3 regions of the Streptomyces sp. NPDC004542 genome follow, and region 2 is predicted to be linked to each of the others. Evidence: riboswitches for the same ligand, from Rfam matches in the RefSeq annotation. Region 2 holds a riboswitch; each other region holds the start of a gene.
What was found. Region 2 has a riboswitch for cyclic di-AMP ahead of ABZX30_RS14125 (transglycosylase SLT domain-containing protein). Riboswitches for the same ligand answer to the same signal wherever they lie in the genome.
Positions count from the first base shown of each region.

Region 1: linked by a shared signal. The riboswitch ahead of ABZX30_RS01150 (NlpC/P60 family protein) and the one ahead of ABZX30_RS14125 (transglycosylase SLT domain-containing protein) in region 2 are both predicted to bind cyclic di-AMP.
Region 3: linked by a shared signal. The riboswitch ahead of ABZX30_RS15885 (peptidoglycan DD-metalloendopeptidase family protein) and the one ahead of ABZX30_RS14125 (transglycosylase SLT domain-containing protein) in region 2 are both predicted to bind cyclic di-AMP.

Region 1 is NZ_JBEXLP010000001.1:239,318-246,792, forward strand. It holds gene ABZX30_RS01135 (alpha/beta fold hydrolase) at 1-193, shown strand, start outside; gene ABZX30_RS01140 (M23 family metallopeptidase) at 448-2,016, shown strand; gene pcrA (DNA helicase PcrA) at 2,074-4,554, opposite strand; cyclic di-AMP (ydaO/yuaA leader) riboswitch at 4,847-5,025, shown strand; gene ABZX30_RS01150 (NlpC/P60 family protein) at 5,033-6,202, shown strand; gene ABZX30_RS01155 (tellurite resistance/C4-dicarboxylate transporter family protein) at 6,228-7,181, shown strand; gene ABZX30_RS01160 (hypothetical protein) at 7,159-7,475, opposite strand, start outside.
Region 2 is NZ_JBEXLP010000019.1:97,327-104,801, forward strand. It holds gene fahA (fumarylacetoacetase) at 1-42, opposite strand, end outside; gene ABZX30_RS14120 (HAD family hydrolase) at 261-1,103, shown strand; gene ABZX30_RS14125 (transglycosylase SLT domain-containing protein) at 1,177-1,677, opposite strand; cyclic di-AMP (ydaO/yuaA leader) riboswitch at 1,681-1,865, opposite strand; gene ABZX30_RS14130 (polyprenyl synthetase family protein) at 2,397-3,407, shown strand; gene ABZX30_RS14135 (DUF2092 domain-containing protein) at 3,668-4,885, shown strand; gene ABZX30_RS14140 (ABC transporter ATP-binding protein) at 4,957-5,931, shown strand; gene ABZX30_RS14145 (ABC transporter permease) at 5,918-6,799, shown strand; gene ABZX30_RS14150 (hypothetical protein) at 7,013-7,475, shown strand, end outside.
Region 3 is NZ_JBEXLP010000023.1:83,947-91,421, reverse strand. It holds gene ABZX30_RS15905 (XRE family transcriptional regulator) at 1-52, shown strand, start outside; gene ABZX30_RS15900 (DUF6126 family protein) at 49-171, shown strand; gene ABZX30_RS15895 (tyrosine-protein phosphatase) at 189-986, opposite strand; gene ABZX30_RS15890 (alpha-galactosidase) at 1,157-3,229, shown strand; cyclic di-AMP (ydaO/yuaA leader) riboswitch at 3,536-3,695, shown strand; gene ABZX30_RS15885 (peptidoglycan DD-metalloendopeptidase family protein) at 3,700-4,626, shown strand; gene ABZX30_RS15880 (SGNH/GDSL hydrolase family protein) at 4,845-5,630, shown strand; gene ABZX30_RS15875 (TetR/AcrR family transcriptional regulator) at 5,766-6,368, opposite strand; gene ABZX30_RS15870 (MBL fold metallo-hydrolase) at 6,635-7,475, shown strand, end outside.

The sequences.
Region 1 (7,475 bases), on a different contig from region 2:
GATGGACCCGCTGGAAACCGCCCGTATCGACCATCCCGACCTGATGGCGCTGAACGTCCCGGTGACCGGGATCGGGCATCTCGCGCTGCCGGTGCATCCGGCCGTCGCGGCCGGAATACGGCAGGCCCTCGACAGCGAACGGCCGGCGGCGGGGACCACGGAGCGCCGGAACGGCCTCACGGTCGCCTCTTGATCCGGGCGTGGCCACGGCACGCCGGGCGGCGCAACAGCCGCCCGCGGCGGCCCGGTCGCCGGGTGGAGAGCCGTCCGACATCGAACGTTCTTCGAACATAAAGCCAAACCCACGCCCGTCGTCCCCCGAAACACGGCCGAATGCCCGTTTCCCACGAGCGTGAAACCGGCCGAAGATTGTCGCGCCCGCGTACCGCCGGGTACAGTCGCCGCACTGCTCTGCCAGCCCCTGTTGTCGAGGCGAAAGAGAAGTTGGTGAACGACCGTCACCCGTCGGGGGCCATGACCACCCCGGCTCCGGCTTCCGAAGCCGCCTCCGCGCACTACGCGGCCCACGGCGGTCAGGAACCGCAGTACGGCGACTTCACCACGTACGACGGCTACGGCGCCACCGGTTTCGAGACCGGTGCCCACGCCACCACGACCTTCGATTCCGACCCGCTCTTCGGCAATCTCCCGGGCGAGGGTCACCCCACCGGCGCGTACGACACCACGCAGTGGACGACCGGAACCGGCCAGAGTGCCCACTACGACCCGTACGCGGCCCAGCACCACGCCGCCTACGACTCCGGCGCCTACGACGCCACCGCCTGGACGACCGGGCAGCAGCAGTTCGCCGGCATCCCGCACCAGGCCACGTCCCCCGACGTCAGCGGCCAATGGGACGCGAACGCGTGGCTCCAGCCCGAACAGGCCGCGGCCCCCGCCGAACTCACCCAGCAGTGGGAGTGGGGCACGCAGGCCTTCGACACCGGCGCGTACGACGCGACGCAGTGGAACTCCGACGGCACCGCCGCGGCCACCGGACTCGAGCAGCAGCCCGAGCCTTTCGAGCAGCCCCTCGACCAGCAGGCGACCGCCGCCTTCGAGCAGGTCTCGTACCAGGAGTACGAAAAGTACGAGGAGTACCAGGAGTACCAGGAGTACGACGAACACGAAGAGCACGAGGACGGCGGCGAAGAGGAACACGTCGCGGACGGGGAGGAGTTGGCCGCGACCGGCGAGCTGCCCACCGTCGCTCCCCTGCTCGACGGCCAGGAGGAGACCGTCCCGGCCCCGCCCCGGGCGGGCTCCCGCGGCGCGGCCCGCTCCCGCCGCCGTACGCCCCCCAAGCGCTCCGCCCTGCTGACCGTCGCCGTGCCCTCGGTCTGCGTGATGGGGGTCGCCGGGATCGCCGCCGCCTCCGTCGGTGGCCTGACCGACGACGGGGGCAAGGACACCACGGCCACCGCTTCGGACGCGCACGCGGTGAAGCCGTCCATCGCCAACAGCAAACTGGACTCCCAGCTCAGGACCCTCTCCGCCGGCGCCGACGACTTCGCCGACCGGGCCAGCCGGACGCAGGAGCGCATCGACCTCAAGGCCCAGCAGGAGGCCGAGAAGAAGAAGGCGGCCGCGGAGGCGGCCCGCAAGGAACGGCTGCGCCCCAAGTACGTCCTTCCGGTCATGCAGAAGGGCCTCAGCGCCTACTTCGGCCAGGCGGGCGTCAACTGGATGTCGGTGCACACCGGGATCGACTTCCCCGTCGCGTACGGCACGACGGTGATGGCGGCGACCGACGGCACCGTGACGACCGAGTGGAACAGCGCCTACGGCAACATGCTGATCCTGACGGCGAAGGACGGCACGGAGACCTGGTACTGCCACCTCTCCAGTTACCGGGTACCCTCCGGCACGGTCGTCAAAGCCGGGCAGCCGATCGCGTATTCCGGGAACTCCGGCAACTCCACCGGCCCGCACCTGCACTTCGAGGTACGGCCGGGCGGCGGGGCGGCCATAGACCCGCTGCCGTGGCTGCGCAGCCACGGGCTCGACCCGACGTAGGCTCCCGAAGGCCCCACCGCGGCCCCCGGAAACCCGGCCGGCGCCTTCCGGCGCTTCCTACAGCTTCTCCACCGGCGCGTACCGCAGCAGCAGCCGCTTCGGCTTGGTGTCGCCGAAGTCGATCGTCGCCTCCGCGTTCGCGCCCGTGCCCTTCACCGCGACGACCGTGCCGAGCCCGAACTGGTCGTGCGTCACCCGGTCCCCGACGGCCAGCGCCACCACCGGCTTCTCCGAGGTCCTGCGGGTGGCGAAGCCCGACGCACCCGACGCCGAGGAGCGCGAGCGGCTGGAGGACAGCGAGGCCGCCACCCCGGATGCCGGTCCGGAGGGCATCGGGGCCGCCGCGCCCTTCCGCTTCCACTCGACGTGCGTGGGCGGAATCTCCTCCAGGAAGCGGGAGGGCGGGTTGTACGAGGGCTGGCCCCACGCGCTGCGCATCGCCGACCGGGTCAGGTACAACCGCTCCCGCGCACGCGTGATGCCGACGTACGCCAGACGCCGCTCCTCCTCCAGCTCCTTGGTCTGGCCGAGGGCGCGCATGTGCGGGAAGACGCCGTCCTCCATGCCGGTGAGGAAGACCACCGGGAACTCCAGGCCCTTGGCGGTGTGCAGGGTCATCAGCGTGATGACTCCGTCACCGTCCTCCTCGTCGGGGATCTGGTCGGAGTCGGCGACCAGCGCGACCTGCTCCAGGAAGTCGGACAGGCCCACCGGCTCGCCCTCGCCGCGTTCCTGTTCGAACTCCAGCGCCACGGCCGCGAGTTCCTGGAGGTTTTCGATACGGGTCTCGTCCTGCGGGTCGGTGGAGGCCTGCAACTCGGCCAGGTATCCGGTGCGTTCGAGGACGGCTTCCAGGACGGTCGCCGGACCCGCGCCGGACTCGACGATCGTACGGAGCTCCTCCATCAGCACGTTGAACCGCTTGACCGCGTTCGTCGACCGCGCCGCCATGCCGTACGCCTCGTCGACCCGCTTCAGCGCCTGCGGGAAGCTGATCTTCTCCCGCTGGGCGAGGGCGTCGACCATCGCCTCGGCGCGTTCGCCGATACCGCGCTTGGGCACGTTGAGGATGCGGCGCAGCGGGACCGAGTCCTCGGGGTTGGCCAGGACGCGCAGGTAGGCCAGGACGTCCCGGACCTCCTTGCGCTCGTAGAAGCGGACACCGCCGACGACCTTGTAGGGCAGGCCGACCCGGATGAAGACCTCTTCGAAGACACGGGACTGGGCGTTGGTGCGGTAGAAGACGGCGACGTCGCCCGCCTTGGCCTCGCCCGCGTCCGTGAGACGGTCTATCTCGTCGGCGACGAACTGCGCCTCGTCGTGCTCGGTGTCGGCGACATAGCCCGTGATGCGGGCGCCCGCGCCCGCGTTGGTCCACAGGTTCTTGGGGCGGCGGGACTCGTTGCGCTCGATGACGGCGTTGGCCGCGGACAGGATCGTCTGGGTGGAGCGGTAGTTCTGCTCCAGCAGGATCGTCGTCGCGTCCGGGTAGTCCTCCTCGAACTGGAGGATGTTGCGGATGGTCGCGCCGCGGAAGGCGTAGATCGACTGGTCGGCGTCACCCACCACGCACAGCTCGGCGGGCCGGAGGTCGTCCGGGCCGGGCGGCACGTCCACCGGGTGCGCGGCGTTGCCGACGAGCTCGCGCACGAGGGCGTACTGGGCGTGATTGGTGTCCTGGTACTCGTCGACGAGGACGTGGCGGAAGCGGCGGCGGTAGTGCTCGGCGACGTCCGGGAAGGCGCGGAGCAGGTTGACCGTCGTCATGATCAGGTCGTCGAAGTCGAGGGCGTTGGCCTCGCGCAGCCGGGACTGGTAGAGGGCGTAGGCCTGGGCGAGGGTCTTCTCGAAACCGTCGGCGGCCTGGGCGGCGAAGTCCTCCTCGTCGATCAGCTCGTTCTTCAGGTTGGAGATCTTGGCGCTGAAGGACTTCGGCGGGTAGCGCTTGGGGTCGAGGTCCAGGTCGCGGCAGACCAGGGCCATCAGGCGCTTGGAGTCGGCGGCGTCGTAGATCGAGAACGACGACGTGAAGCCGAGCTTCTTGCTCTCCCGGCGCAGGATGCGCACGCACGCGCTGTGGAACGTCATCACCCACATCGCGTTCGCCCGCGGGCCGACGAGCTGCTCGACGCGCTCCTTCATCTCGCCGGCGGCCTTGTTGGTGAAGGTGATCGCCAGGATCTGGCCCGGGTGGACCCCCCGCTCGCCGAGCAGGTGGGCGATGCGGTGGGTGAGCACGCGGGTCTTGCCGGAGCCCGCGCCGGCCACGATGAGCAGCGGGGAGCCGGAGTGGACGACGGCGGCACGCTGGTTCTCGTTCAGCCCCTCCAGGAGCGCGGCCGCGTCGACGGCCGGGCGGTGGGCGCCGTCCCGGTAGTAGGCGTCCCGGTCCGGCGGCAGGTCGAACTTCCCGCCGAACAGATCGTCCGGAACCGGCTCCGGAGCGTGATCGTCCTCGGGCGGTGGCGGGGGTTCCTCCTCGTGCCCGCGAGGGGCCTGGAGGTCCGCCAGGAAGCTGTCGTCAAAGAGGCTGCTCATCGCTCTACGAGTCTAGGGCGCCCCACCGACAACCGGCCGCCGCCCTCGGAACTTGGCCGACGGATGCCTCGAGGACGCGTCGGGGACACACCGGCGAGCACCTCGGACAGCTCGGACCCCTCGGGGAATGCTCCCCTCACCCTGCGGAGCCGCCTGGTCACCACAGCGACACGCCCGTCTCGGGTCACGAAAATGTATCGGACATATCGTGCACCAACCTTCACAGGAGACACATGAGTTGGCTAGCGTTCCGCCAGGCCGCACGACCCTCACCGGCGAACCCCGCCGGGCCGCGCGGCCTCCGCCGAGTCCGGTGCGCCCCCTTGCGGCAGCCGGAGCCGGGGACCCACACCGAGACCTGGGGTGAATCGGTTCGCCTTCCCCACGGGGACGACGGCCGTAGGGCAACCCTTCCGAACCACCCGCCCGAACCCGACAGCTAACCCGGTAGGCGGAACCTTGGAAGGAGTCGCCTCCGTTGGCGTCGCACCGCAAGTCCCGCCCCGCCGGCCTGCACAAGCCCGCCCTCGCCACCGCCGCCCTCACCTCCGTGGCCCTGTTCTCCCAGACGGCGGGCGCCGCCCCGTCCGCCGACGGCGGCAAGCCGAGCCTGGAGGAGGTCGAGAAGAAGGTCGACGACCTGTACCGGCAGGCGGAGTCGGCGACCGAGAAGTACAACGCGGCCAAGGAGACGACCGGCAAGCAGCGCCGGCGCGTCGACACGCTCCTCGACGAAGTGGCCAAGCGCACGGAGAAGCTGAACAAGGCGCGCGAGAAGCTGGGTTCGTTCGCCGCGGCCCAGTACCGGACCGGGGCCACCCTCCCCGACACCGCCACCTTCCTGCTCGCGGACACCCCGCAGGACTACTTCGACCAGGCCCAGCTGATGAGCCGGCTGACCAAGCGGCAGAAGACCGCGGTCGACGACTACGTCACCGAGCAGTCCGCGACCATGGAGAAGCGGCGGGAGGCCACCGAGAGCCTCGCGACGCTGACCGACTCGCAGCACGACCTGCAGGCCGCCAAGTCGACCGTCCAGAAGAAGCTCGCCACGGCGCGCGAGCTGCTGTCCACGCTGACGGCGCAGGAGAAGGCGCGGCTCGCGGCGATCGAGAAGCAGCAGCGGGAGGAGGCCGCGCGCAAGGCGGCGGAACTCGCGAAGAAGCAGGCGGAGGCCCAGCAGCAGGACAGCGGCTCGTCCGACGCGTCGGCCCCGGCCGGCTCCTCGTCGGACACGTCCTCCCCGACCTCCACGTCGTCCTCGTCGGCCCCGTCGTCCTCCACATACGCCACCAAGGCCGAGAAGGCGATCGCGTTCGCCCGCGCCCAGATCGGCAAGCCGTACGTCTGGGGCGCCACCGGCCCCGACTCCTACGACTGCTCCGGCCTCACCCAGGCCGCGTGGAAGGCCGCCGGCGTCAGCCTGCCCCGTACCACCTACGACCAGGTCGATGTGGGCACCACGGTCTCCCTGGCTGACGCCCAGCCCGGTGATCTGATCTTCTTCTACGACGATGTGAGCCACGTCGGCGTCTACATCGGTAACGGCATGATGATCCACGCCCCCAAGCCCGGCGCCTACGTCCGGGAGGAGTCGATCTACTACGCCGGCGAATCGATCATCCACAGCGTGGTGCGGCCGGCCTGAGCCACCGGGCCCCTAGCATCGGGCCATGCACGGCACCGCCTCGCCCCTGCGGGTCCGATGGGCCCGGTGGGCCCGGCGTTCACCGGCGGCCGGCGCCGCCGTCATGGCGACCGGGATCGTGTCGGTGGCCCTCCAGCAGGCGGGTCGCGCAGTGCTGTCCCAGGCCGCCCTGGGACTGGCCTGCGCCGCCTGGCTGGGGTTCGCGGCCGGCTTCGCCCTGTGGCTGCTGCGAGAGCGGCGGGCGGCGCCGACGCCGAGCGCGCTCACCGCGGTGGCCGCCACGGCGGTGCTGGGCACCCGTTTCGCGCTGCTGGGCCGGCAGGTCCTGGCCGGGGCGCTGCTCGCGCTGGCGGTCGCGCTCTGGCCGGTGCTGCTGGTCCACGTCCTGCGGCGGTGGGAGCGGCGCATGCCGGGGGCGGTGTTCCTCGGCTGTGTGGCCACGGAGTCGATCGCCGCGCTGGGGGCCGTGCTGGCCCGGGCGACGGCCACGGCGTGGCTCGCGCACCTGGCGCTCGTGCTGTTCTGGCTGGGGCTGGTGTTCTACGGGCTCGCCGCGGCCCGGTTCGATCCGCGGCAGCTGCTCGAGGGTGCCGGGGACCAGTGGATCGTGGGCGGTGCGCTCGCCGTCTCGGCACTGGCCGGGGCGCGGCTGGTCGCCGTCGGCAGCACCCGCCCGTACCTGTGGAGCGGCGACGACCAGGGCGTCCTGCGCGCGGTGACCGCCGCGCTGCTGGTGCTGGACGGGGCCTGGTACGCCGTTCTGCTGGTCGCGGAGGCGGTGCGGCCGCGGCCGGGCTACGACGTGCGCCGCTGGTCGACGGTGTTCCCGATGGGCATGACGGCGGCGGCCACGCTGTCGGCCGGCACCGCCCTGGGGATCCCGTGGCTGCGGGGGCCGGGGGTGGTGCTGGTCTGGGTCTCGGTGGCGGCGTGGCTGGCGGTCGCCGTCGGCGCGGTCAGGTCCACAGCACGGCGATGAAGATGTTCACCGTGGTCAGCAGGCCGACCAGTCCGAAGAGGCCCTTGTCCACCCGCTCCTCGTCCCGCTTGACGTAGACGAGCCCGAGGATCACGATCAGCAGGGCCAGTTTCACCCCGATCTTGACGTTGTCGACGTGGTGGCCGTCGGCCTCGTTGAGCCCGACCAGGATCACGCCGGTGGCCAGCATGGTGAAGGCGCCGTGCAGCATGGCCGGGACGAAGCGGGCCTCGCCGCGTCCCATCGCCTTCATCTGGGTCAGGAAGCCGCCGAGGAGCGCGGCGATGCCGACGA
Region 2 (7,475 bases):
AGGGCCGAAGGGGTCGCCCTCGGGGACGTCGAAGGGGGGCATGGGGTGCTGCCTCGCTCTCATCCGGTGCCGTCACTGCAGGCCGTTGCCTGTGGTCGCGCCACACGTTACGGGTGAGTTGCATGTCCTGGGCAGCGTGCCGGGCAGTGTCTGAAGGGTTCGCAATGCCTGGATGGGCCTTGTGGGGGTGGCGTCGCGGGCACCGTTCGGGGCCGGGAACAGCGGTGAGTCAGGGGGCGGGGGGTCCGTATTCTCTGATCATGGCCGCACCCCCCGCATATTCCGCCCCCCGCTCCTCTCCGGTCTCCCCGGCTCGTTCACTCGTCGCGACCGATCTCGACGGAACGCTCCTGCGTGGCGACGACACCCTGTCCGACCGCTCGCTCGCCGCCCTCGCCCGGGCCGAGAGGGCGGGGGCCCGGCACCTCGTGGTGACCGGTCGCCCGGCGCCGCGGGTGCGGCCGCTGCTCGACGACCTCGGCTGCACGGGGCTCGCGGTGTGCGGACAGGGTGCGCAGGTGTACGACGCCGGCGCCCACCGCCTGCTGTGGTCGGTCACCCTGGACCGGGAACTCGCGGAGACCGCGCTCGGCAAGATCGAGGCAGAGGTGGGGGAGGTGTACGCGGCCGTCGACCAGGACGGGGTGGACGGGCTCACGCTCATCGAACCCGGCTATCGGATGCCGCACCCGACCCTGCCCGCCGTACGGGTCCGGCGGCGCGACGACCTGTGGCGCGAGCCGATCAGCAAGGTCCTGGTGCGCCATCACGCCCTGTCGGACGACGAGTTGGCCGCCACGGCCCGCGCGGCCGTGGGGTCGCTGGCGACGGTCACCATGTCGGGGCCGGGAACCGTCGAGCTCCAGCCGTGCGGTGTCACCAAGGCGACCGGGCTGGCGCTGGCCGCCGACCACCTCGGGCTGGGCGCCGAACGGGCCATCGCCTTCGGGGACATGCCCAACGACATCCCGATGTTCGACTGGGCCGCCCACGGTGTGGCGATGGCCAACGCCCATCCCGAACTGAAGGCGGTGGCCGACGAGATCACCCTGTCGAACGAGGACGACGGCATCGCCGTCGTCCTCGAAAGACTTTTCCCCTGAGCGGGTGAGCGGGTGAGCGGGTAAGCGGGTGAGCGGGTGCGCGGGTGCGCGGGTGCTCGGGTGAGCGGATCGGTCAGTACGCGCCGAACACGTTGTCGATCGAGCCGTACCGGTGGGCGGCGTAGTTGCAGGCGGCCGTGATGTTCGCGACCGGGTCGTAGATGTTCCACGAGGTGCCGGCCACGTGGTAGGCGTTGAACGTGGGGTCGATGACCTGCAGCAGGCCCTTGGACGGGATACCGGCGGCCGCGTTGGAGTCCCAGAGGTTGATGGCCATCGGGTTGCCCGACGACTCGCGCATCACGTTGCGGTAGATGCCGTTGTAGGAGCCCGGGATGCCCTTCTGCGCCATGATCGCGAGCGACTCGCGGATCCAGCCGTCGAGGTTGTTCGAGTACGCGACCGTGCTGGTGGCGGCGGTGGCGGCCGTGGGGGCGCTCGTGGTGGTGGCCGCGGAGGCGCTGGTCGCACCCATCAGCGGGAGGGCGAGCACGGCGGCGCCGGTGCCGGCGACGGCGATCCTGCGGGCGATGCGGGTGAAGGGGGTACGGCGGAGCCGAGCGGCAGCAGACATGGGGAAGTTCCTCTCCGTCGCCTGCGAGGTGAGCTGTCGGGTTCGGGCTGGGAGGTGCCCGGCCGCGCCGCCCGAAGGCGGTGCGGCTTCACCCCGAGCCGGTCCGGGACGACGGGTGTCGTCCGGGCCGGCGGCAAACCTGGGTCCCCCGCTCCTGCCGTCGCGAATGAGTTCGTCGATGGGGTGTGACGGGCGGCGGCAGGATGAGGCGTTCCGCCCGACGGCCGGGAACGTATGCGAGAGCACATGTCCGGAACAAGCGCCGGATTCACACAAAGTCCTAGTTGACCTTGTTCTATGGCGTATGAGGTGCTTGATCCTTTGCAGCTGCCAAGCCTCAACTGGCCAATGGCGGCAGGTGGGATACGGGTGCCGGGCGGCGGGGTGCCCCGATCGGTCGACGTGACCCAATTCACGGAATAGCAATAACGGCAAATGGGACATGAGGGGCGCCGCTAGGGAGAGCGCGTCCGGCGCGGGAGTGGAAGGTGAGCTGCTCCAAGCGGCGCAATCACTTCGTACTTCCGGGTAAGTCGATAAATATCTGTTCTTATCGCCTGATCGGAAACATAACGGGCGTGATCCGATAGCGCCCGGCCTGTAACAGTGGGCGCCCTCGGTGATCGAAAGCTGACCGGATACGCTGACTTGAGTGAGGGCGGCGACCTATCGACAAACCGTGTAATCGCCAGCAGGCACCAGCAGACAGGAGACCCCTCGTGACCGTCGTCGGGCCGTTCGGGCTTAGCGTGCGGGACCAGGCTCTGGAAGCCGATGTCCAGGCCGGATTGGCGGCTGTCGAGGAGGGACTGCTCGAAGCCACCAAGAGTGAGGTCCCCTTCATCACCGAAGCCGCCCAGCACCTCGTGCGCGCGGGCGGCAAGCGGTTCAGGCCGCTGCTCGTGATGCTCGCGGCGCAGTTCGGGGACCCGTACGCGCCGGGAATCGTGCCCTCGGCCGTCGTCGTCGAACTCACCCACCTCGCGACCCTGTACCACGACGACGTCATGGACGAGGCCGCGGTGCGCCGCGGCGTGGACAGTGCGAACACCCGCTGGGGCAACTCTGTCGCCGTCCTCACCGGCGACTTCCTCTTCGCCCGCGCCTCCCAGATCCTCGCCGACCTCGGCCCCGAGGCGGTACGGGTCCAGGCGGTGGCGTTCGAGCGGCTGGTCACCGGGCAGATCCTGGAGACGGCGGGGCCGCAGGACGGCCGCGACCCGGTCGATCACTACCTGGACGTCCTCGGCGGCAAGACCGGGTCGCTGGTGGCGGTCTCCTGCCGCTTCGGCGCCATGATGTCCGGGGCCGACGAGACGGTCGTGGACGTCCTGACCCAGTACGGCGAGCGGCTCGGCGTCGCCTTCCAGCTCGCCGACGACGTGCTGGACATCGCCTCCGACTCCCACGAGTCCGGCAAGACCCCGGGCACCGACCTGCGCGAGGGCATCCCCACCCTGCCCGTGCTGCGCCTCAGGGAGCGGGCGGCCCGGCTCGGGCTGGCCGAGGACGTCGCCCTGTGCGACCTGCTCGACTCCGACCTGACCGACGACGCCCGGCACGCCGAGGCGCTGGCCGCGCTGCGCGCCCACCCGGCACTGGAGCAGGCCCGCCGGGACACCGTGCGCTACGCGGAGGAGGCGCGGGCCGCGCTGGCCCCGCTGCGGGAGTGCGACGCCAAGGCGGCACTCGTGCAGCTGTGCGATGCGGTGGTGCACCGGGCCGGGTAGGCGCGGCGTGCTGGTGCAGCCGTCCGCCGGGGTCTGCCGCCTCCGGGTCCGACCCCTACGGGTCGAGGGGGCATCCGGCTTCCCCGTGTCATACCGCAGTCGTACATCGAGGTGCCTCCCGGGTCTGACGCTTCCTCACGGCCGATTTGGTGAGATGGAAACCACGGAAATCACCACTCCTCACCGATTCGGGTGAGAATGGCGGCTCAGGGTTGACGAGGGTGAGGACAGCCGCCGCCGACGACGGAGGTAAGGCACACATGGCACCGTACGGATCCGACGACACCACGTCCGACGACAGGGCCGGCAACGACACGTCGACCGGGCGCCGCAAGGCGGCCCGGTACGTCGTCCCGGTCGCGGTGGTGGGGGTGGCGGCGGCGACCATCGGGCTGGTCCCGGCGCTCGCCGACTCCGGTGACCCCGACCTGCCCAAGATCAGCGCACAGCAGCTCATAGACAAGATCGCCGCTTCGGACGTGCAGCAGCTGTCCGGCACGGTGCGGTTCAGCACCGACCTCGGCCTGCCGGACCTCGGGGGTCTGGAGGGCAGCCTGCTGTCGGGGGCGAACCGGGGCGGCGACGGCTCGTCGGCGGACCCGGCGTCCAAGTTCACCGAACTGCTCTCGGGCAGTCACACGCTGCGCGTGGCGGCCGACGGGCCGGAGCGCCAGAAGGTCTCGCTGATCGAGAGCGCGGCTGAGTACAGCCTCATCCACGACGGCAAGGACGTCTGGGGCTACGACAGCAGGTCCAACGAGGTGTACCACGGCACCGCGGACCAGCACGGCAAGCAGCAGCGGGAGAAGACCCCCGCCACGAAGACCCCCGCCACCCCGAAGGACCTCGCCGACGAGGCACTGAAGTCCGTCGACGACACCACGTCCGTGACCGTCGACGGGACCGTCCAGGTCGCGGGCCGGGACGCCTACAAACTGCTCATCAAACCGAAGCAGTCCGGCACCACGGTGGGCGCCGTCAGCATCGCCGTGGACGCGAAGACGGGCATGCCGCTGAAGTTCACCCTGACCCCGGCGAGCGGCGGCGCCGCCGTCGTGGACGCGGGCTTCACCCAGGTCAGCTTCGCCAGGCCGGCCGCCTCGACCTTCCGCTTCACCCCGCCGAAGGGCGCGAAGGTCACCGAGGGGAACGACGCGGCCGAGGCACCCGGCGAGCGCGCCCCGAAGCCCGAGGGGGACCTCGCCGAGGGCCGCGGCGGCTTCGACGTCCTCGGCCAGGGCTGGAACTCGATCGCCACCTTCGACTCCGGCGCCGCGGGCGGCCTGCCGTCCGGCAAGGGCGGCGGTGACCTGGGCGGCTTCCTCGGCTCACTCGGCGACAAGGTGACCGGCGGGTTCGGCAAGGGCACGGTGTTCTCCACCCGCCTGGTCAACGCCCTGATCACGGACGACGGCAAGGTCTACGTCGGCACCGTGACCAAGAACGCGCTGGTGAAGGCGGCCGACGCGGCACGGTAGACCGACGCGCCACGGCCACGGTACGACGTGTACCCGCGTACGCACGTACACACCACGAAGCAGGGGAGCCGATGGACGAACCGTCCGCCACGAAGCCGGCCGCGCGGGACGCGGGTGACAGCGTCATCCACACCCGCGCGCTCACCAAGCGCTACCGCGGCGGACAGCTCGCCGTCGACGGTCTGGACCTGACCGTCCCGCGGGGCAGCGTCTTCGGCTTCCTCGGTCCGAACGGCTCCGGGAAGACCACCACCATCCGCATGCTGATGGGCCTGATCGAGCCGACCTCCGGCGCGGCGCGCGTCCTGGGGCAGCCCATGCCCCGGGCCGCGCGCACCGTACTCCCGCAGGTCGGCGCCCTCATCGAAGGGCCCGCCCTGTACGGCTTCCTCTCCGGCCGCGACAACCTGCTCCGGTACGACGCCGCCGACCCGACCGCCGACCCGCGCACCCGGACCGCACGCGTCGCGGCGGCACTGGACCGGGTGGGCCTGACGGCCGCCGGGGGCAAGAAGGCGAAGGCGTACTCCCTGGGCATGAAACAGCGCCTCGGCCTGGCCGCCGCGCTGCTCCAGCCGCGCAGGCTGCTCGTCCTGGACGAGCCGACCAACGGGCTCGACCCGCAGGGCATGCGGGAGATCCGCGCCCTGGTGCGGGAGCTGGCCTCGGACGGCACGACCGTGTTCCTCTCCTCCCACCTCCTCGACGAGATCGAGCAGGTGTGCACCCACGCGGCGGTGATGGCCCAGGGCCGTCTGATCACCCAGGGCCCGGTGGCCGACCTGGCGGCCGGGGCGCGCGGGCGGCTCGTCGTCAGCACGCCGGATCCGGGTGACGCGGCCCGGGTGCTGAAGGAACAGGGGGTCGGGGACGTCGTCGTCGCCGGGGACCGGGTGAGCGGCGAGCCGCCCGACCGGGACCTCGCCGAACTGAACGCGGCGCTGGTGACGGCCGGGGTGCGGGTGCGCGGCTTCGGAGTGGAGCGGGCCTCGCTGGAGGACGCGTTCGTGGCGCTGACCGGGGAGGGCTTCGATGTCGCAGGCTGAGGCAGTGGCCGTACGGCGTCCCACCCCGCTGTGGACCCTCGGCCTGCTGCGCAACGAACTGGCCGTCACCTTCCGGCGCTGGCGCACGCTCGCGCTGCTCGGTGTGCTCGCCGCGGTGCCGGTGCTGGTCGGGGTCTCCGTGAAGATCGAGACGCGGGGCGGCTCGTCGGGGGGCGGCCGGGGCGGCGGGGGCGAGGGCCCGGCGTTCATCGCGCAGATCACCGACAACGGCCTGTTCCTGGTGTTCACGGCGCTGGCGGCGACGCTCCCGTTCTTCCTGCCGATGGCGATCGGCGTGGTGGCGGGCGACGCCATCGCCGGCGAGGCCAATGGCGGAACCCTGCGCTACCTCCTGGTGGCCCCGGCCGGCCGGACCCGCCTGCTGCTCACCAAGTACACGACGGTCATCGCCTTCTGCCTGGTCGCCACCTTCGTGGTCGCCCTGTCCGCCCTCCTGACCGGCGCGCTGCTCTTCCCGCTGGGCGACCTGACGACCATCTCGGGCACGCGGATCGGCTTCGCCGACGGCCTGGGCCGCGCCCTGCTGATCGCGCTGGTCGTCGCCGCGTCACTGGTCGGGATCGCGGCGCTCGGCCTGTTCGTCTCCACGCTGACGAACAGCGGGATCGCGGCGATGGCGACCACGGTCGGCCTGCTCATCACCGTCCAGATCCTCGACCAGATCCCTCAACTGCACGCGTTGCAGCCGTACTTCTTCTCCCACTACTGGCTGTCCTTCGCCGATCTGATGCGCGACCCGGTCTACTGGGACGACCTGGTGAAGAACCTCGGTCTCCAGGCCCTGTACGCGGCGGTGTTCGGCTCGGCGGCCTGGGCACGGTTCACGACGAAGGACATCACCGCCTAGAGGCGGTGCACCGGTTCCGGTACGGGAAGCGGGCGAGCGGGGTCTCGCGGGTGAAGAACGTCTTGGCCCGGGCCACCTGCCTCGGTGTCCAGTCCCGGTCGGCTGGTGCGAGGCTGTGACGTCGTGGTGACGCGGAAACGGAGGCACAGCGGCCACACTCGAGGGCAGGGACGCGTACAACCGGATCGCGAGGCCGGGGGAGTGAGGAAACCGATGGCTCGACTGAGCTTCGAGAAGAAGCGGGACCTGTGGGACGAGCCGCACCCGGCGGCCCCGGTCGAGGTACGCGTCTCCGGGTCGGGCAGCGCCTCCGTCGGCGGGGTGGCGGTCATGGCGGCCCCCGGCCAGGAGATCCAGCAGGCCGTCCTGAACCACCTCCAGCGCCTCGCGATCAGCCTCGGCCGCCCCGTGCACGCCATGGTCCACGACGAGCGCGTCGGCTGCGTCGTCCCCCTCGAGGTGGATGTGAACGGCGCCAGCCGCTTCACGGGCGAGCCCCGACTGCACGGGGGGACCACCGCCCCGCAGCCGGCAGGTCCCACCGCCCCGCAGCCGCCAGGTCCCGCCGCTCCGCAGCCGGCACGGGCCGTCACCCCGGCCGCCACCTCCGAGCCGCCCCGCCGCGACACGCCCCCGCCCGAGCCGGTCCCGCTCTCCGTGCCGCCGACGCCGGACC
Region 3 (7,475 bases), on a different contig from region 2:
GAGCCCCACGGCCGCACTGTGCCTGGGCCCGCTGACTGGAGAGCTGCCATGAGCGACTTCGAGGAGAAGTTCCCCCCGTCCCTGTGGATCCGGCTGATCATCTACATCGCCGTCGGCCACCTGTTCGCCGGGTTCCTCTACCTGCTGTTCGCGGTGGGCGCCAAGGGCTGAACACGGTCCGGCCGCCGTCAGTCGAGGAGGCGCGCGCGCAGCCGCTCCCGGGTCCGCGGGGTGAGCCCGAGGCCCTGCTCCAGGTAGGCGTCGACCCCGCCCCACGTCTCCTCGAAGCTCGCGAAGGCCGCCCACAGATACTCGGCGCGCGCGTCGAAGAGCGGGTTGAGCAGCTCCATCACCTCGGGGGTGTAGGCGGTGTCCGGGCTGCCGCCCCGGCGCACCCGGTAGCGGCGGTGCTTGGCGTTGGACTCGAGGTAGTCGGCGACGATCGCGTCGCGCTCCACGCCGACCGCGAGGAGTGTCACGGCTATGGAGATGCCCGCGCGGTCCTTGCCCGCCGCGCAGTGCATCAGCGCGGGCACGCTGTCCTCGGCGAGGGCGTGCAGCACCTGGGAGTGCTCGGCCGTGCGCTCCGTCACGATCCTGCGGTAGGAGGTGACCATCCGGTGCTCGGCCTTGCCGTCGCCGAGGATGGCCCGGAGCTGGTCGAGATCGCCGTCGCGGACCATCTTCCAGAACTCGGCGCCGTCCGCCGGGTCGCTCAGCGGCAGGTTCACATTGCGCACGCCGGGCAGGTCGACGTCCGGCCCCTCGAGCTTCTTGTCGGCCGCGTTGCGGAAGTCGAAGACCGTGTGCAGGCCCAGGGAGGCGAGGAACTCCGCGTCCTGGTCGGTCGCGTGGGCGAGGTGGCCGCTGCGGAACAGCACCCCGGAGCGCACCCGCCGTCCGTCCGCCGTGGGCAGGCCGCCCACGTCCCGGAAATTGCGCACCCCGGTCAGCTCCGGCTCGGTCGACGGGACCTGCTGTGTCACGTGGGCTCCTCGCGGTCGCTCCCGCCGTCGCGGCTCGCCGGCGGGCCCCCGATGACGATACGACATCGGTTTTCCCGGGCAATCAGTTGTCCACAGGCGTTGCCTCCGGACCCTCATGCCCTTGATGATGTTGAGACGTGAGCGGATCTGTTGGCACTTGTGAGGGTTCGATGGTGGACATCGCCGAAAACGGTCGTACATGGCTCCTGACGGGGCCCACCAGCAGTTATGCGCTGCACCTCACGGAGGCGCACGAACTGCTCCACCTCCACTGGGGCCCGCGCATCGCGCTCGCCGACGCCGAGGCGCTCGCCGTGCGTCCGCTGCCCGGCTACTGGCCCTTCGAGTCCCCGCTCGACGGCCGCGAGGAGTACCCGGTGGAGGGCGGCCCCCGCTTCGTCCGGCCCGCCCTGTCCGTGCGCACCGGGGAACGGCGCGGCACCGAGTGGACCTTCGAGGCCCATGAGGCCGAGGGCGACGAGCTGCGGCTGCGTTTCCGGGACGGCTCCCTGGCCGTGACGCTGCACTACCGGATGCGCGGGGACGTCGTCGAACGCTGGGTGACGGTCGGCAACGGCGGCGACGCGCGCGTGGAGCTGCTGCGGGCCGACGCCGCCACCTGGACCCTGCCCGACCGGGACGGCTGGCGGCTGTCCCAGCTGCACGGCCGGTGGGCCGCCGAGTCCCGGCTGACCAGCGCGGCGCTCACCCACGGCGAGAAGGTCATCGGCAGCCGCCGCGGTCACACCGGCCACCAGCACCTGCCCTGGGTCGCGCTCGACACCGGCGCCGGCGAGGAGCACGGCGAGGTCTACGGCTGCGCCCTCGGCTGGTCGGGATCCTGGCGGATCGCGGTCGCCCAGCTCCCCGACGCGCGCGTGCAGATCACCGGCGGCGCCGGCTACGACGACTCGGGTCTGCTGGCCCTGGCGCCGGGCGAGTCGTACACCACGCCCGTTTTCGCGGGCCTGTGGAGCGACGCCGGCTTCGGCGGTGCCAGCCGTGCCTGGCACGCCTACCAGCGGGCGTACGTCATCCCGGACGCCGACCGGGACCGGCCGGTGCTGTTCAACTCCTGGGAGGCGACGAACTTCGACATCTCCGAGGAGCAGCAGGCGACCCTCGCCCGGCGGGCGGCGGCGATCGGCGTCGAGCTGTTCGTGGTCGACGACGGCTGGTTCGGCGCCCGCACCAGCGACCGCGCCGGCCTCGGCGACTGGACGCCCAACCCGGACCGTTTCCCCGGCGGCCTCAAGCCCCTCGCCGACTCTGTGCACGCCCTCGGCATGCAGTTCGGCATCTGGGTCGAGCCCGAGATGGTCAACCCGGACAGCGAGCTGTACCGCGCCCACCCGGACTGGGTGCAGTTCCAGCCGGGGCGGAAGCGGACGGAACTGCGCAACCAGCTCGTCCTGAACCTCGCCCGCGAGGACGTCCAGCAGTACCTCTGGGAGCAGCTCGACGGGCTGCTCTCCAGCGCCCCGGTCGACTATGTGAAGTGGGACTTCAACCGCTGCTTCACCGACGCCGGCTGGCCCGGCGAGCCGTACCCGCAGCGCCTGTGGGTGGACCACGTCCGCGCCTTCTACGGCCTCCTCGACCGGCTGCGGGCGGCCCACCCGGGCGTCGCCTTCGAGTCCTGCTCGGGCGGTGGCGGACGGATCGACCTCGCTGTCATGAGCCGTACGGACCAGGTGTGGACCTCCGACAACACCGACCCGCTGGACCGGCTGGTCATCCAGCACGGCTTCAGCCAGATCCATCCCGCGCGGGTCATGGCCGCCTGGGTCACCGACAGCCCGAACACCCAGCTCAACGGTCGGGTCAGCTCTCTGAAGTTCCGCTTCGTGAGCGCCATGGCCGGGGTTCTCGGCGTCGGTGGCGACCTCTCCGAATGGACGGAGGAGGAGCTCGCCGAGGCCCGGGAATGGGTGGAGCTCTACAAGGAGATCCGCCCGGTCGTGCAGCGCGGCGACCTGCACCGGCTGCGGCCGCCGGAGGGCGGGCTGAGCGCGGTGCAGTACCTCCTCGGGGACGAGACGGTCGTCCTCGCCTGGCTCCAGGCGCAGCGGTACGGGGAGCCGGTGCCCGCGCTGCGGCTGCGCGGCCTCGACCCCACGGCCTCCTACGAATGCCGTGAAACGGGAGAAGTCCACCGAGGTGCCGTCCTGCTGCACCACGGGCTGCCCACGGGGCTGCGCGGCGACTTGGATGCGACGGTCATCCGCTTGCGTCGTATGTGAGCTGTATGCACTGATTGCACCTTTCATCGCAACTAGCCAGGAAATAAAGGGTCATGTACGTCGAGTGGTGAGGAGCGTCATATTCGTGACCGTCCGTCGCGCGTCATGCCCACGTAATCCGCGTCGATTCCCGGGGAATCGAGGCGGTGCGGAAGAAGGGAATGCACGGAGGGTGACCGGGATGTCCCGTAACGGATCAAGCGAAAGGCGGACAGAGGGAACCAACTGCTTGTCCCTTCGCATCCTGCTCGCTTACGTTCGCCAGCAATCCGGACGGAACGCCGAATCCTGCCGCCGCCCGGAGCCCGGACACACTCACCCGTGCACGGCAGGAGCGGGGGACCCACCAGGCATGACGGCCTGTCCCGGTCTCCAGGACGGCCAGGGGTGAAGCCGCGCTCCGCGCGCGGCCGGGCAGCTCCAGCCCGAACCCGACAGCTCACCTCGCAGGCGCCGGAGAGGAATTCGCCATGCCCGCGAAGGGTAAGCACCGCCGTCCCAAGAACCGGCGTTTCACCCGTTCCATCGCCGTCGCCGGAACCGGCGGTGCCGCGCTGGCGCTGCCCCTCATGGGGGCCACCGGCGCCCATGCGGCCGTCCCGGCCGCCGCCAAGGACTCCGTCTCCGGGAAAGCGGTCCAGGCCGCGCCGGAGACCGGGAAGAAGGCCGCCGCCCCTGCGGGCGTGCGCGTCTACACCGTCCGCGAGGGCGACTGGCTCGCGAAGATAGCCCGTGAGCAGAACGTCAGCGGCGGCTGGCACCGGCTCTACGCGGACAACCGCGAGGCCGTCGGCGGCGATCCCTCGCTGATCCACCCCGGCCTGGAGCTGAGCCTCGGTGAGCAGGCCGCCGGCACCGGTGCCGACTCCGCCGCCCCGGAGAAGACTTCCTCCTCCGCGCACCCGACGACGCAGTCTGCCACGCGCTCCGCGACGCGGCCGGACGCGCAGCCCGAGCCGGCGTCCGCCGCGGCGCCGAACGCCGCCACCGGCTTCACCCTCCCGGTGGCGGGTGCCACCGTCGGCACCCGCTACCACGTGCCGGGCGGCATGTGGTCCAGCGGTTACCACACGGGCGTCGACTTCGTCGTCCCCACCGGCACCCCCGTCAAGGCCGTGGGCGCGGGCACGGTCGTCTCCGCCGGGTGGGGCGGCGCCTACGGCAACCAGGTCGTGATCCGGCTCGCCGACGGCTACTACGCGCAGTACGGCCACCTCTCCGCGATCTCCGTCTCGGCCGGGCAGAGCGTGGCCGCGGGCCGGCAGATCGGCCTGTCCGGCGCGACCGGCAATGTGACCGGCCCGCACCTGCACTTCGAGATCCGCACCACGCCGAACTACGGCTCGGACGTGGACCCGGTCGGCTACCTCCGCTCGCACGGCGTGCCCGTCGCCTGACCCGTCGCGCCGCTCAGGCTGCCGAAGGCCGGACCTCTGATCCCCGGGTCCGGCCTTCGGCGTGCTCCCGGTGCGCTCCGGCGTATTCCCGTGGGGCACATGTCCGCGAAGTGGCTTATCTCACCGTCCGTCAACCCCTTATTACGGTCGCGTAGGTCACACCGAAAGGTGAATCATGGGCCGACGTGGCAGACGATTCGAAGAGTGACAGCAGATCAGTGATCGGGTCGTACGTGGCGGTGGGGGACAGCTTCACCGAGGGCGTGGGCGACCCCGGCCCCGACGGGGCCTTCGTCGGCTGGGCCGACCGGTTCGCGGTCCTCCTCGCGGACCGGCGGCCCGAGGGCGACTTCAGGTACGCGAACCTCGCGGTACGCGGCAAGCTGCTCGACCAGATCGTGGCGGACCAACTCCCGCGCGCGGTCGAAATCGCCCCGGACCTGGTGTCCTTCTGCGCGGGCGGCAACGACATCATCCGCCCCGGCACCGATCCCGACGAGGTGGCCGAGCGTTTCGAGCTGGCGGTGGCCCAACTCGCCTCCGTCGCGGGCACGGTCATGGTGACGACCGGCTTCGACACCCGCGGCGTGCCCGTGCTCAGGCACCTGCGCGGCAAGATCGCCACGTACAACGGCCACGTCCGGGCGATCGCCGACCGGTACGGCTGTCCCGTCCTCGACCTGTGGTCCCTGAGGACGATCCAGGACCGGCGCGCCTGGGACCACGACCGCCTGCACCTCTCGCCCGAGGGGCACACGCGCGTGGCCCTGCGGGCCGGCCAGGTGCTCGGCCTGGAGGTCCCCGCCGACCCGGAGCAGCCCTGGCCGCCGCTCCCGCCCCGGGGCACGTTCGACATCCGCCGCGACGACGTCCACTGGGCCCGCGAGTACCTGGTGCCGTGGATCGGGCGCCGGCTGCGCGGCGAGTCCTCCGGCGACCATGTGACGGCCAAGGGCGCGCTGTCCCCGGACGACATCAGGATGCGGATCGCCCCGGTGGCCTGACCGGATCCCCTCCGGGAGCCCGGCGGCCGGCCACGACCGGCCGGCCGCCGCTCCCGGTCCGCCCGCCGGGACGCTGCCCGGTCCGGCCCCCGGCCCTCCGCCGGGCGGACGGCGAAAGCGGGCCCTGACGGTCGGTCAGGGTGCGCGGTCGAGGTTCAGTTCATGGGCCAGTGCCTCGTCCACCCACTCCTGGGCGCGGGACCTCGGCACCGCGCCGGCGTAGGACGTCAGCTGGACGGCGAGGCCGTCGAGCAGGGCGGTCAGGCGCAGGGCCGTGGCGGTGGGGTCCGGGCAGACGAACTCGCCCGCCGCGACGCCCTCGGCGATGACCTCGGCCAGCGCCGCCTTCCACTGCCGGTCCAGTTCGCCGGTGACCTCCCGCAGGGCGGGCTCCCGCAGCGCGACCGACCAGCCCTCGATCCACAGCCGCCAGCCCTTGGCCCGGCCGGTGGGCGCGTACCAGCGCACGGCGGCCCGCAGCCGGCGCAGCGCGGACGTACGACGGCCCAGCAGCCGCCGCAGCTGCGCGAGGTCGCCCTCGGCGGCGTGCGCGAAGGCGGCGGCGACCAGCTTCTCCTTCGTGGAGAAGTGGTACAGCACCAGCGCGTTGCTCACGCCGAGCGCCGTGGCCACGTCGGCGATCCGCACCGCCGCCACGCCCCGCGCCTCGATCTGCTCGACGGCGGCGCCCAGCAGTTCCGCCCGCCGCTCCGGCACGCTCAACCGCACTCTCGCCACGCCGTCACCCTAATCGGTCACGCGGGTCCGGTGGCGACGTGGTCCGGCCGTTTGGTCGGCGGTACCGCCCGAAGCTTCGCGATCCCCGGCGGCCGGCCGGGAACGGCGGCCGGACCGTCCGCTGAACAGCCGGTCGGCACGGTGGAGTGTCCGACGGTAGCGGGACCCCGCCCGGCGGGCGGGGCAAGCCATAACCGGACTTCGTCCCCGGTTGTCGGAGCGGCCGACCATAATGGAGAGCCTCGCCGACTCCAACTGGAGGTACCGTGACCCGATCGGGTTCCCTGCGTTCCGGGCTGCGCACGCTGCGGCCCGAGGCCTTCGGCGCGGAGCCCGGCGGTGAGCGCCTGGCCCGCATCCGCAGATCGCCCCACTTCGAGGACGGCGTCTTCCAGAACCCCGGAGGCACCGCCCGCACCCGGCCCTCCGGTTCGGCCCTGGACCTGGCGAAGGTCTTCCTCGACCGGGACACCCGCCCCCGGCGCTCCCCGCGGGGCACCGTCCCGGTGCACCCCACCACCGTCGCCGACCTCGCCCGGCCGCCCGCCACCGGGCTGCGGCTGACCTGGACGGGCCACTCCAGCGTGCTCGCGGAGATCGACGGGCGGCGTGTGCTGTTCGACCCCGTCTGGGGCGAGCGTTGTTCTCCCTTCCCGTTCGCCGGGCCCAAGCGGCTGCACCCGGTTCCGCTGCCGCTGGCCGCGCTCGGCCCGGTCGACGTGGTCGTCATCAGCCACGACCACTACGACCACCTGGACCTGCCCACCATCAAGGCGCTGGCCGGGACGGACACCCTGTTCGCGGTGCCGCTCGGCGTCGGGGCCCACCTCGAACGGTGGGGCGTGGCCGAGAGCCGGCTGCGCGAGCTGGACTGGCACGAGGCGACCGAGGTCGCCGGCCTCACCCTGACCGCGACGCCGGCCCGGCACTTCTGCGGGCGCGGGCTGCGCAACACCCAGCACACCCTGTGGGCCTCCTGGGCCGTCGCCGGCGCGGAGCACCGGATCTACCACAGCGGCGACACCGGCTGGTTCGACGGCTTCAGGGAGATCGGCGCCGAGCACGGCCCGTTCGACGCCACGATGATCCAGATCGGCGCCTACAGCG